One region of the Kluyvera sp. 142486 genome, then DNA from elsewhere that is predicted to be linked to it. Evidence: predicted binding sites of a transcription regulator. Region 1 holds the regulator's gene; each other region holds the start of a gene.
The links. Region 1 encodes PurR, which represses purine synthesis genes. Its sites were predicted from a motif close to CANGCAAACGTTTGCNTG; they were not measured.

Region 1 (3,149 bases):
CAATACGCTCAGCCCCGCGAGCCAGACTAAAAATCCTTTCCCAGGTTGCATTAATTTCGCCCTTTTTATCATGAATAAACGATGCCGCTGAGTGTAGAGAGTGCATAACGGCTTGTGAAACGCTAATATTTGAGTCATGGATTCAAAATATTTGAAGGCATAAAATGTGGTCTGAATATTCTCTGGAGGTGGTTGATGCGGTGGCGCGCAACGGCAGCTTTAGCGCTGCGGCGCAGGAGCTTCATCGCGTGCCTTCTGCGGTCAGCTATACGGTGCGTCAACTTGAAGAATGGTTGGCAGTACCGCTGTTCGGACGTCGTCATCGGGACGTTGAACTTACCCCGGCTGGAGCCTGGTTTTTGAAAGAGGGCAGGTCTGTTATCAAAAAAATGCAGATCACCCGTCAGCAGTGCCAGCAAATCGCCAACGGCTGGCGAGGGCAGTTGGCGATTGCCGTCGATAATATCGTGAAGCCGCAGCGAACCCGGCAGTTGATTGTCGATTTCTACCGTCACTTTAGCGACGTGGAGTTGATTGTTTACCAGGAAGTGTTCAACGGCGTTTGGGATGCGCTGGCCGATGGTCGCGTAGAGTTGGCGATTGGCGCCACCCAGGCGATCCCGGTCGGTGGTCGCTTCGCGTTCCGCGATATGGGGATGCTCAACTGGCACTGCGTGGTGGCGAGTACCCATCCGCTGGCACAGATGGAAGGCCCGCTCAGCGATGATGTGTTGCGCAACTGGCCGTCGCTGGTGCGTGAAGATACCTCGCGATCGTTACCGAAGCGAACGACCTGGCTGCTCGATAACCAGAAGCGAGTGGTGGTGCCGGACTGGGCCTCATCGGAAACCTGTATCTCGGCGGGGCTTTGTGCGGCGATGGTGCCGGGGCATCTGGCGCAGCCATGGCTGGATAGCGGGGCATGGGTGGCGCTACAGCTTGAGAACCCCTTCCCGGATGCCGCCTGTTGCCTGACGTGGCAGCAAAGCGAAGCGTCGCCGGCGTTAAGCTGGCTGCTGGAATATCTGGGGGATAGCGAGACGTTAAATGAGGAATGGCTGCGGACACCCGAGTAGGGTGTCCGTGGGTAACGCTTAGCGGCGATAGTCGCGGAACGGGCCGTCGGCCACGGAGCGACGTTCGATAAGGCGCGGATGCACCTCAATCGACTGCGAGGTTTCTCGCTTGCTGACGATACGGTCCATCAGCATGTTAAACGCCGTCTCACCAAGCGAATCTTTCGGCTGGTGGATGGTCGTCAGCGCCGGGGTGAAGAAACGTGAGTTGCGCACGTTATCATAGCCGATCAGCGAAATGTCCTGCGGCACGCGCAGACCCATCTCATCCGCGGCGCACAGTGCGCCCATCGCCATAATGTCACCACCGCAGAAGATAGCGGTAGGGCGCGGCTGCTGGGACAGGATCTGCTGCATTGCGCGATAACCCGATTCTGGCTCGAAGTCGCCCTGCACAATCCAGTTCTTTGGTACGTTGATCTGCGCTTCTTCCATCGCTTTCATAAAGCCCGCCAGACGACCTGCGCCGGTGTTGCGCTCTAGTGGGCCAGGGATGACGCCGATATCGCGATGACCGCGCTCAATCAGGTAACGACCGGCGATATAGCCGCCTTCAAAGGCGTTATCGATAACCGAGTCGGTGAAGTCCGCTTTGGCTTCGCCCCAGTCCATCACCACCATCGGGATGTGTCGGTACTCTTCGAGCATCGTCAACAGGGATTCCGGATATTCGGAGCACATGACCAGCAGGCCATCCACGCGCTTTTGCGCCATCATCGACAGGTAGGCGCGCTGTTTTTCCAGGTTGTTCCAGGCGTTGCCCAGAATCAGGGTATAACCTTTCTCAAAGCAGTTTTTCTCAACGGCTTCGATAATTTCGGCAAAGTAGGCCGCTTCGCTGCTGGTTGCCAGCAAACCAATCGATTTGGTGTGGTTCACCTTCAGGCTGCGGGCAACGGCGCTCGGAGAGTAGTGCAACTCTTTGATCGCCGCCCAGACGGCTTCACGCGTCTCCTCGGCGACAAAACGCGTTTTGTTAATTACATGTGATACGGTTGTAGTGGAAACGTTTGCGCGCTTCGCTACATCTTTAATAGTTGCCATTCCATCTCACTCCAGACCCTGGCCTGCCCCTGATAAAATCGAAAGGAAAACGTTTGCCTTCACACACCCTGACGCAATTTTGTGGATTGCGATTCGCCGGGAAAACGATACAGGACGACAGGAGGGGGTCAATGGCCGGTACGCTTATAAATAAGCGTCGAATTTTGACTTATCCTGACGCAAAGTGGAAGAGTAAAAACAAACATCCTGCTAAATCTGTGAAGATTTTTGCGCAATACTGTGTAAAAATGAGCTAGCTCAGTTTTGCTGTAGCGATAAAAAGGAGAAAAGTTGATGAGTACCGAACTTAAGATGTCACTCACCACCACCGTCATTACCCTTGCGCTGATCGTTGCCGCAGGTTTGACTGCTGTACTGCATTAATTCCTCTGCGAGGGGGCACTCGCTCCCTCCTGTCTGATTGTTACCCATTTAGCAATAATCTTTTGCTGTTTTGTACACTTCTGTTTTTATGTGATTGATGTCATGCTTTTGCCCATTATCGACATGCCGCGTCTGTCGTGCGGCTAACCGGAGCATTTGCATGAAAATTAACTTTCCCTTACTGGCGTTAGCCATTGGGGCCTTTGGCATCGGGACGACCGAATTCTCCCCAATGGGTCTCCTGCCGGTGATTGCAAAAGGTGTGGACGTCTCCATTCCCGCAGCCGGGATGCTGATCAGCGCCTATGCCGTAGGGGTGATGGTTGGTGCGCCGCTGATGACGCTGCTGCTTTCACATCGTGCCCGTCGAAACGCCCTGATCTTCCTGATGGCCATTTTTACCCTCGGCAACGTGCTTTCGGCGATGGCGCCGGACTACACCACCCTGATGCTGTCACGTATTATCACCAGCCTTAACCACGGCGCATTCTTCGGCCTTGGCTCCGTTGTTGCTGCAAGCGTGGTGCCGAAGCATAAGCAGGCCAGCGCCGTGGCAACCATGTTTATGGGGCTGACCATTGCCAATATTGGTGGCGTGCCGGCGGCAACCTGGCTTGGCGAAACCATTGGCTGGCGGATGTCTTT
Region 2 (3,149 bases), on a different contig from region 1:
CAGGCGGGAAAAGACGCTTAGTTTTTCGAGGTGAAGCGCAGCAGCGGCGAATCGCTGTCGTCGCTGTCTTCGCGGTCATCCCGGCGCAGGAATGAAAAAATCCCCATGTGATTTTCACTGTGCTGGAGCTCATTCGGCGAGACGGCCGGATAGGCTTGCGCAATCGCCATCTCTTCCGTCGCTTTTTTCTCTTTCTCTTGTAAATACCCCACCAGGCTTATCTGATATTTACGGATATTTTCGACGTAAGCGTAGGCTTCATGCCCACGGGCATAGCCGTAGGTGAGTTTGCTGTACCACGGTTTCTGGCTCAGTAGCGGCAGGCGCTGCTTCACGTCAGCCCAGCTGTCGGGGTTACCCTTCTGTTTGGCGGTGAGGGCGCGGGCATCCAGCATATGGGCGTAGCCCATGTTATAGGCCGCCAGCGCAAACCAGATCCGCTCTTCCTGCGGCACGCTATCGGGCACTTTGCTCATCATATCCTGCAGGTAGCGCATCCCTCCGCTAATGCTCTGCTCGGCATCGGTACGGTCGCTCAACCCCAGACTCTGGGCGGTATTTTTGGTCAGCATCATCAGGCCACGCACCCCGGTAGGGGATGTAGCGAGCGGGTCCCAGTGGGACTCCTGATAAGAAATAGCGGCCAGCAGCTTCCAGTCGATTTCGCTGGCGTATTTCTCGAACAGCGGCTGCAGATCCGGCAGCGTATTATCTACCGCGCGCAGGAAGGTGCGGGTATCGACATAATCGAAGTCGTCGCCGTGGCCGAGGTACTTCTCTTCCAGGCGGGCAAGGGTGCCGTCTTCATTAATGTTGTCGAAGAAGTCGAGCATGGCAGCGGAAAGCGTATTGTCATCGTCCTGCAGGCTAAACCAGGTCACCGGCTGCTCATCGGTCACGTCGAGGGCAACCGCCAGCTCAGGATGAACGCGCTGGAACAGACCAATTGCCACCGAATCGGCGATGGTGTAATCAAGCTTGCCGTCGATCACCGCCTGCATCAGATCGGCGGAGCTGCGTTTGTCATCGACGGTCCAACTGAGGTCCGGGTATTTGTTTGCCTGTAGGTTTTGTAGATCGCTGATGACCACCTGGCCTGGGGCAATGGTGAGCTGGTCTGCGGAGACGCTGCTGAGGCTGCGTGGACGCGTATTACCAACGCGATACACCAGCTGTTGCGATACCGAATAGTAGGTCGGCCCCGCCTGGTAGTTTTTCACGCGCTCGCTGTTATAGACCAGACCGGCGGCCAGCATGTCGGCGCTGCCGTTATCGAGATCGTCAAATAGCTGGCTGATGTTCTGTCGCACCGTAATTTTTAGCTTTACGCCCAGATAGTCGGCGAACTGCTGGGCGAGCTCATAATCGAGCCCGTAGTCCTTATTATTGACGACGGTGTAGGTCAGCGGAGATTGCACGGTACTGATGCGCAGCTCCCCCCGCTCTTTGATAGCGGCGATGCGATTCTCTGGTTTGCCAAACCAGGGAAGAGAGGGCCAGAGCGCCGCTGCGAGCAGCAACGTCACAAAGCCAATAAGCAGGTAATTAATCTTTAACTTTTTCAAATAGTTAATTCACTGCGTTGCCAGAGGTTGTTCCAGATAATCTAAAGCGTTATGACAGAATGAGCGGCATTTTGCTTAACATTGCGCCAGTTGGCAACTTATTCGAGAGATACGTCACATCTATTGATAAAGAAAAGAGATGTTTTTATTTCGACGCAAACGGTTTCGTCTGGGCGCAGGATTCTCTATAATAGCGCCCGTTCTCCCCCATTGCGCACACTGAAAGCTGAGAAGACGAGAGACTTATGATGGAAATTCTGCGTGGTTCGCCTGCACTGTCTGCATTTCGTATTAACAAACTGCTGACGCGGTTTCAGGCAGCCAACCTCCCGGTAAGCAACATTTACGCCGAGTATGTCCATTTTGCTGACCTGGACGCGCCGCTTAATAAAGAAGAGCGAGCCCGACTTGAGCGACTGTTGCAGTATGGCCCAAGCCTCAACAGCCATAACCCTACCGGTAAACTGCTGCTCGTCACCCCCCGCCCTGGCACCATCTCCCCTTGGTCTTCAAAAGCAACCGACATCGCCCATAATTGCGGTCTCTCGCAGGTTCTGCGCCTTGAGCGCGGCGTGGCGTACTACGTTGATGCTGCCAGTCTGACCGCCGAGCAGGTCAGCGCCGTGGCAGCTGAACTACACGACCGCATGATGGAGAGCGTATTTGATTCGCTGCAGGACGCCGAAAAACTGTTTGCCCATCATCAGCCGGCACCGGTTGCCAGCGTGGATCTGTTGGGGCAGGGTCGTCAGGCGCTGATTGATGCCAACATTCGTCTGGGCCTGGCGCTGGCGGACGACGAAATTGACTACCTGCAGGATGCGTTTACCAAACTGGGTCGCAACCCGAACGACATCGAACTCTATATGTTTGCTCAGGCGAACTCCGAGCACTGTCGTCACAAGATTTTTAACGCCGATTGGATTATCGACGGTAAACAGCAGCCGAAGTCGCTGTTTAAGATGATCAAAAACACCTTCGAAACCACGCCGGATCATGTGCTGTCTGCCTATAAAGACAACGCTGCAGTGATGGAAGGCTCTGAAGTGGGCCGCTACTTTGCTGACCACAAAACCGGCCGCTACGATTTCCATCAGGAGCCTGCGCATATCCTGATGAAGGTAGAAACCCATAACCACCCGACGGCTATCTCTCCATGGCCGGGTGCGGCAACCGGCTCCGGCGGTGAAATTCGCGACGAAGGCGCAACCGGTCGCGGTGCGAAGCCAAAAGCGGGTCTGGTGGGCTTCTCCGTGTCCAACCTGCGTATTCCTGGCTTTGAGCAGCCGTGGGAAGAAGATTTTGGCAAGCCGGATCGTATCGTCACCGCGCTGGACATCATGACCGACGGCCCGTTGGGCGGCGCGGCGTTCAACAACGAATTTGGCCGCCCGGCGCTGACCGGCTACTTCCGTACCTACGAAGAAAAAGTGAATAGCCACAACGGCGAAGAGCTGCGCGGCTATCACAAACCGATCATGCTGGCAGGCGGGATCGGCAACATCCGCGCCGATCACGTTCAGAAAGGTGAGATCGTGGTGGGGGCGAAGCTGATCGTCCTTGGCGGCCCGGCGATGAACATCG
Region 3 (3,149 bases), on a different contig from region 1:
TCTTTTTCAAAGCCCAGTCGCGCCAACAGGTCACCGCTGCGCTTATTATGCGGCATGTAGTTGGCCATAATGCGGTGAATATGTTGAGTGCGCTGCATATAGCGAATCGCGCTGGTCAGCGCTTCATACATCATCCCCTGCCCCTGCCATTTCTGGCCGATGGAGTAGCCGAGATAGCAGGCATGAAACGAGCCGCGCACCACGTTGGAAAAGTTCGCCACGCCGATGATCTCTTTCTCTTCCGGGTCGAGCAGCGCGAAATAAAACGCGGTTCCCTGCTTATGAAACTCATTAATCATCGATAGCCGCGCCTGCCAGCCGGACGGATAGCAGTGGCTGTCATCTCGGATGGGTTCCCAGGGTTTTAAAAACTGCCGATTCTCGGCGTAATAATCCGCCAGACGCCAGGCGTCCCGGTCGTGAATCAGACGCACCACCAGCCGGTCGGTGGTCAACCGAACTTTCGGCACATTACTGCGATAGCCAAACATCTCACTACTCCTGTACCCAACGTATACCCTGGTCGTCTCACTCTACCTGCCCACGGCGGTCAATGAAAACAACAATCTGTCATGATGCATTGTGATAAAAAAGCCCTATCGCTGGCAATACATGAAAAAGTGAGATAGTCCGGCAAAATGAAGATGTTACCGCGATCCTCTCTTTATCACGAGTCGTGACATTACGCGCCCTCATGCATAAAGACGAACGGTGCGAAATCAATGCCATTAAGAGACAAATAAATTAATCTTGGGTTTGCGAAAATTCGCATCCCAAATACTCAGGCGACCGGTTCATTACGCCGACGGTTATTCTCTCTGTTTTTTCTATTAAGGTGCCATGATGGGCGAAATTAGCGTCACCAAACTGTTAGTAATTGTCGTTCTTGTTGTGCTGTTATTCGGTACCAAAAAACTTGCCTCTTTGGGCTCCGATTTTGGTGCGGCGCTGAAAGGGTTTAAAAAAGCGATGAACGATGACAATCATGCTGAAAATGATGCCGATTTTCTCAATGAGAAAACCACACAGGGGAATGCTGAGGCCACTGACGCCAAACAAAAACGGGCCTGAGATTACACCGCATAAAGGCCGCTCAATGAAGCTACAGGTAAAGGTTCCGTCGTAAAATCCGCCCACGGTGTGGCCTCCAGCGCCTACGCCACGGCACTTTCAGCATTTTCCGCTGTCAGAGTTCTACTAACAGGGTATGCTGCTTTATGTCAGGATGCACCGAACGCTTTACCTTGAGGAACCTCATGAAAAAATTGTTTGTTATTGCCGCACTGATCGTCAGCGGCCTGGTGGTTGGCTGTAATCAACTCACGCAATATTCCGTTAGCGAGCAGGAGATTAACCAGGCGTTACAGAAGCGGAATAATTTCTCGAAAGATATTGGAGTGCCCGGCGTCGCCGATGCCCATATCGTCCTGAGCAACCTCTCCAGCGCGATTGGTCGCGAAGAGCCGAATAAAGTCACGCTGAGCGGCGATGCCAAGTTGGATATGAACTCCCTCTTCGGCAGCCAGAAAGCGAATATTGCCCTGACGCTGAAAGCACTGCCGGTGTTCAATAAAGAACAAGGCGCCATCTATCTTCAGGAAATGGAGATCCAGGATGCGAAAGTAACGCCGGAGAAAATGCAGACGGTGGTACAGACGCTGATCCCTTACCTCAACCAGTCGTTGCGCACCTACTTCAACAAACAGCCGGCCTACGTGCTGAAAGAAGATGCTAGCCAGGGTGAAGCATTGGCGAAGAAATTCGCCAAGGGCATTGAGGTTAAACCTGGCGAAATTATTATCCCGTTCACGGACTAATTTCCCATCACACATCATTAAGTACCTCTCCCCGCTGGGGAGAGGCCGCACGCCAGCCCTCTTTGCAAACAATTTTTACGGAAAAGGATGCAAAGGAAAACGTTTACGCTTATCCTTAGTGCCCGGCAAAAAATGACTGATATCCCACCAGCCGGAGCCTCAAATGACCGCATTACCGCAAGTTCTGAAAATTCGCCGCCCAGACGACTGGCATATCCATCTTCGTGATGGCGAGATGCTGAAAACGGTTGTCCCGTATACCAGTGAGCTGTATGGCCGCGCAATTATCATGCCGAACCTGGTTCCGCCAATTACCACCGTGGATGCGGCTATCGCCTACCGCCAGCGCATCCTTGACGCTGTGCCAGCCGGGCACAACTTCACGCCGCTGATGACCTGCTACCTGACCGACACCCTCGACCCGAACGAGCTGGAGCGCGGTTTTAACGAAGGCGTATTCACCGCAGCAAAACTGTACCCAGCGAATGCCACCACCAACTCCAGTCACGGCGTGACCAGCACCGATGCGATTATGCCGGTGCTTGAGCGCATGGAAAAACTGGGGATGCCGCTGCTGGTGCACGGCGAAGTGACCCATGCCGAGATTGATATCTTTGACCGCGAAGCGCGCTTTATCGACACCGTGATGGAGCCTTTGCGTAAACGTCTGCCGGGCCTGAAGGTGGTCTTCGAGCACATCACCACCAAAGATGCAGCAGAGTACGTGCGTGACGGCAATGAACTGATTGCCGCCACCATTACGCCTCAGCACCTGATGTTCAACCGCAACCACATGCTGGTTGGCGGCGTGCGCCCGCACCTCTACTGCCTGCCAATCCTTAAGCGTAATATCCATCAGCAGGCGCTGCGTGAACTGGTTGCCAGCGGCTTTACCCGCGCCTTCCTCGGTACCGACTCCGCACCGCACGCCCGTCACCGTAAAGAGGCTAGCTGCGGCTGCGCAGGCTGCTTCAACGCTCCAACAGCGCTGGGAAGCTACGCTACCGTATTTGAAGAGATGAACGCGCTGGAGCACTTCGAAGCTTTCTGCTCGCTGAACGGCCCGCGCTTCTATGGCCTGCCGGTGAACGACGATGTTGTCGAGCTGGTGCGTGAAGAGAGCCAGGTTGCCGAAACCATCGCGCTCAGCGACGATACGCTGGTGCCGTTCCTGGCCGGCGAAACGCTGCGCTGGACGGTGAAAAAATAATTTCGTGCCCCCTGTTGTAAAAAGTCCAAGGTAACTGTATAAATATACAGTATATTACACAGGGGGCAATTATGCGTATTGAAGTTACCGTTGCAAAAACAACTGCACTGCCTGCAGGCGCA
Region 4 (3,149 bases), on a different contig from region 1:
TTGTCAGCGCACTGACGGGTGAACAGCTGGCCGTTTTCGGTGATGTAGACCGCCTCGCCCGGCGCAACGTCGCGCAGGAATTCAAAGCCGAGGGTGTCCAGCGCCACGCTTTCGGAGGCCACCATATATTCGGTGCGACCGTCGCCAATATCACGCTTGCCCAGCACCAGCGGACGAATACCGTTCGGGTCACGGAAAGCCACCATGCCGTGGCCGATAATCATCGCGACGCAGGCATACGCACCGCGAATCTGGCGGTTGGTGGCGGCAATAGCCGCGAAGATGTTGTCGGCTTCCAGCGGGTAATGACGGAAGTTATCCAGCTCGCTCGCGAAGATATTGAGCAGGATTTCAGAATCGGAGGTGGTGTTGATGTGGCGGCGTTTTTCTTCAAACAGCTTTTGACGTAACTCGTGCGCATTGGTCAGGTTACCGTTATGCGCCAGCGTAATGCCGTACGGGGAGTTGACGTAAAAAGGCTGGGCCTCAGAGGCGCTGGAGCTGCCCGCCGTTGGGTAACGCACGTGGCCAATACCCATGTTGCCCTGCATACGCTGCATGTGGCGGGCTTCAAAGACATCGCTCACCAGACCGTTCGCTTTACGCAAGCGGAAGCAGTTGTTGGCATCAATGGTGATGATGCCAGCGGCATCCTGTCCACGGTGCTGCAGCACCGTTAGCGCATCATAAATCGACTGGTTTACCGGCATGACACCGGCGATACCGACAATACCGCACATACGTCTTTTCCTCGTTAAGCAACGACCCAAAGCTTATACTTTGGGCAAGAAACTTGACGAGCTTTGAAGGTATTCAAAAAACCATCTGATAACCGGTGAGAAATAGGGAATAAACTGCGAATGCTGCCAGTCATCGCTTTTGGCCATCCCGGTAAAGGTGTCAAGGAAGAACAAGATAGCGGCGATAATCAGCACCCCACGTAATGCGCCGAAGCAGATCCCCAATACCCTGTCTGTACCCGACAGACCGGTCTTTTCCACCAGTTGGCCTATCACAAAGTTGACGATAGCGCCGACGATGAGCGTCGCGATGAACAGCGCCGCAATAGCAATCCCATTTCGAACCCGTTCGTCCTCAAAGCCCGTAAACCAGACTGACAGGTCAGTGTAGTAATGGCTGGCAACGTAGAAGGCACAGCCCCATGTCACCAACGATAATGCTTCACGAACAAAGCCGCGGATGAGGCTCACCAAGCAAGATAAGCCCAGCACCGCGATAATGGCGTAATCAATCCAGACCATATATGTCCCACGATTTTACGCCCTGTCATCCAGTTCGGGCGCATTCTAACAGAAAAAGAAAACGTTTGCGTAGGGATTTCCTTCCCCGGCGTAAATAAAAAATGGCGCTGAAAAAATATTCAACGCCATCGTTTTTTGGTCGTTTTAGGCGTTGTTCAACACCCCTCACCCTCCCCCTCTCCCCTGGGAGAGGGGGCCGGGGTGAGGGGAAAACCTACGCCTTAGTTCGGCGTATATCCCATCACCACACCGCTGAGCCCCGACAACCGATTCAGTTCAGCAAGTGAACCTTTCAGCTTATCTTTCGAGGCATCCGGGCCGACCAGAATACGGGTGATTTTACCCTGAACAGGCGTCGAAGGCGACGTGTAGGCGTGATATCCCGCACCACGCAGACTCGCCACAATTTCGTTCACCTTATCCGCATTCTTCAATGCACCAAGTTGCACCACGTACGCTTTACCTACCGGTGCCGGTTTCTCTTCCGGCGCGGCTTTCGGCGGTGGCGTCGTTGCCGCGACCTGTTCAGCAACAGGCTGCGGTTTTGGTTTCGGTTTTTCTACTGGTTTTGGCTTCGGCAGTTCGGCGGCCGGCGGGATCTGTTCGAGATCGCCGTTGCCATTAACGGCCAGACGGCTGGAGTCCAGCGACGGCGCTGCAGCATCGCCTGCCCTCACCTCTTCCGCCGCCCCTTCAGGCGGCTGAGCAGGCAATGCCTGCGTTGCCGTCGGTAGCATGTCAGGTTCATCACGGTCGCCCGGTTTTGGCACCAGCGGAATCGCCGCGAACTCATCCTGATAATGCTTTTTTTGCCCGTCAAGCAGCCCTGGCAGCACAATGACCCCCAGCGCAACTAATACTATCGTCCCGACGAGACGGTTTTGAAACTTACTTGCCACCGGCACTCCCCGCGTCCAACGCTTCCATCACATGCGCTACCGTGTGGAACGATCCACACACCAGCACCGTATCTTCGGGCGCTGCGCCAGCCATGGCGGCATGCCACGCCTGCTCGACGCTGGTAAAGACGGCCCCTGCGCGCAGATGCTCGCGCAGCTGTTCCGCCGTGGCGCCGCGAGGTCCTTCGAGCGGCGCACAGTACCAGCTATCCACAACGTCCTCCAGACACGCCAGCGTACCGGCGATGTCCTTATCATGCAGCATACCAATAACCGCCAGCACTCGCCCAGTTTTCGGCAACGATTTGAGACGCCCGGCAAGATAGGCTGCGGCGTGCGGGTTATGCGCGACATCAAGGATAACGCATGGCTCAAGTTGGATAGTCTGGAAACGGCCCGGCAGAATCGCGCTGGCGATGCCTTCACGGATCACCGCTTCACTCACTTCAAGCCCACTGGCGCGCAGCGCGGCAAGCGCCGTGGCGGCGTTAGGCTGCGGCACGTTTGGCAACGGCAGATTACGCAGCTCGCCCTGAGCGTCGCTAAAGGTCCAGCTTTCGTCTTCAACGGTGTAGCGCCAGTCAACGTTACGCTGCAGCAGCAGTGCGCCTTTTTCATGTGCTACGTCGGCAATGGTGTGCGGCATATCCGGCTCACCAACCACCGCAGGGCGATTAGCACGGAACACGCCCGCTTTCTCACGGCCAATGCTTTCACGGTCCGGCCCCAGCCAGTCGGTATGGTCCAGCGCAATACTGGTTACCACGGCGACGTTAGCATCAACGATGTTCGTGGCATCAAGGCGACCGCCTAAGCCCACTTCCAGAATCACAACGTCGAGCTTTGCTTGCTTAAACAGCCACAGCGCCGACAGCGTGCCGTATTCGAAATAGGTCAGTGAGGTATCACCACGTCCGGTTTCAATCGCCGCGAATGAGGCGGTATGCGCGCTTTCTGCAAGCTCAGCTCCCTGTACGCGTACGCGTTC

Region 2: the regulator PurR is predicted to act here: its motif matches at 1,718-1,735, upstream of purL (phosphoribosylformylglycinamidine synthase).
Region 3: the regulator PurR is predicted to act here: its motif matches at 1,910-1,927, upstream of pyrC (dihydroorotase).
Region 4: the regulator PurR is predicted to act here: its motif matches at 1,317-1,334, upstream of cvpA (colicin V production protein).

Annotation. Positions count from the first base shown of each region.
Region 1 is NZ_JBKHUI010000001.1:305,640-308,788, reverse strand. It holds gene punC (purine nucleoside transporter PunC) at 1-51, opposite strand, end outside; gene punR (DNA-binding transcriptional activator PunR) at 165-1,076, shown strand; gene purR (HTH-type transcriptional repressor PurR) at 1,095-2,120, opposite strand; gene ACLGE8_RS01520 (YnhF family membrane protein) at 2,415-2,504, shown strand; gene ACLGE8_RS01515 (MFS transporter) at 2,665-3,149, shown strand, end outside.
Region 2 is NZ_JBKHUI010000020.1:63,606-66,754, reverse strand. It holds gene tadA (tRNA adenosine(34) deaminase TadA) at 1-21, shown strand, start outside; gene mltF (membrane-bound lytic murein transglycosylase MltF) at 18-1,565, opposite strand; gene purL (phosphoribosylformylglycinamidine synthase) at 1,811-3,149, shown strand, end outside.
Region 3 is NZ_JBKHUI010000012.1:81,144-84,292, forward strand. It holds gene rimJ (ribosomal protein S5-alanine N-acetyltransferase) at 1-491, opposite strand, end outside; gene tatA (Sec-independent protein translocase subunit TatA) at 844-1,071, shown strand; gene ACLGE8_RS14455 (lipoprotein) at 1,257-1,817, shown strand; gene pyrC (dihydroorotase) at 1,981-3,027, shown strand; gene dinI (DNA damage-inducible protein I) at 3,099-3,149, shown strand, end outside.
Region 4 is NZ_JBKHUI010000007.1:165,681-168,829, reverse strand. It holds gene purF (amidophosphoribosyltransferase) at 1-740, opposite strand, end outside; gene cvpA (colicin V production protein) at 774-1,262, opposite strand; gene dedD (cell division protein DedD) at 1,484-2,161, opposite strand; gene folC (bifunctional tetrahydrofolate synthase/dihydrofolate synthase) at 2,151-3,149, opposite strand, start outside.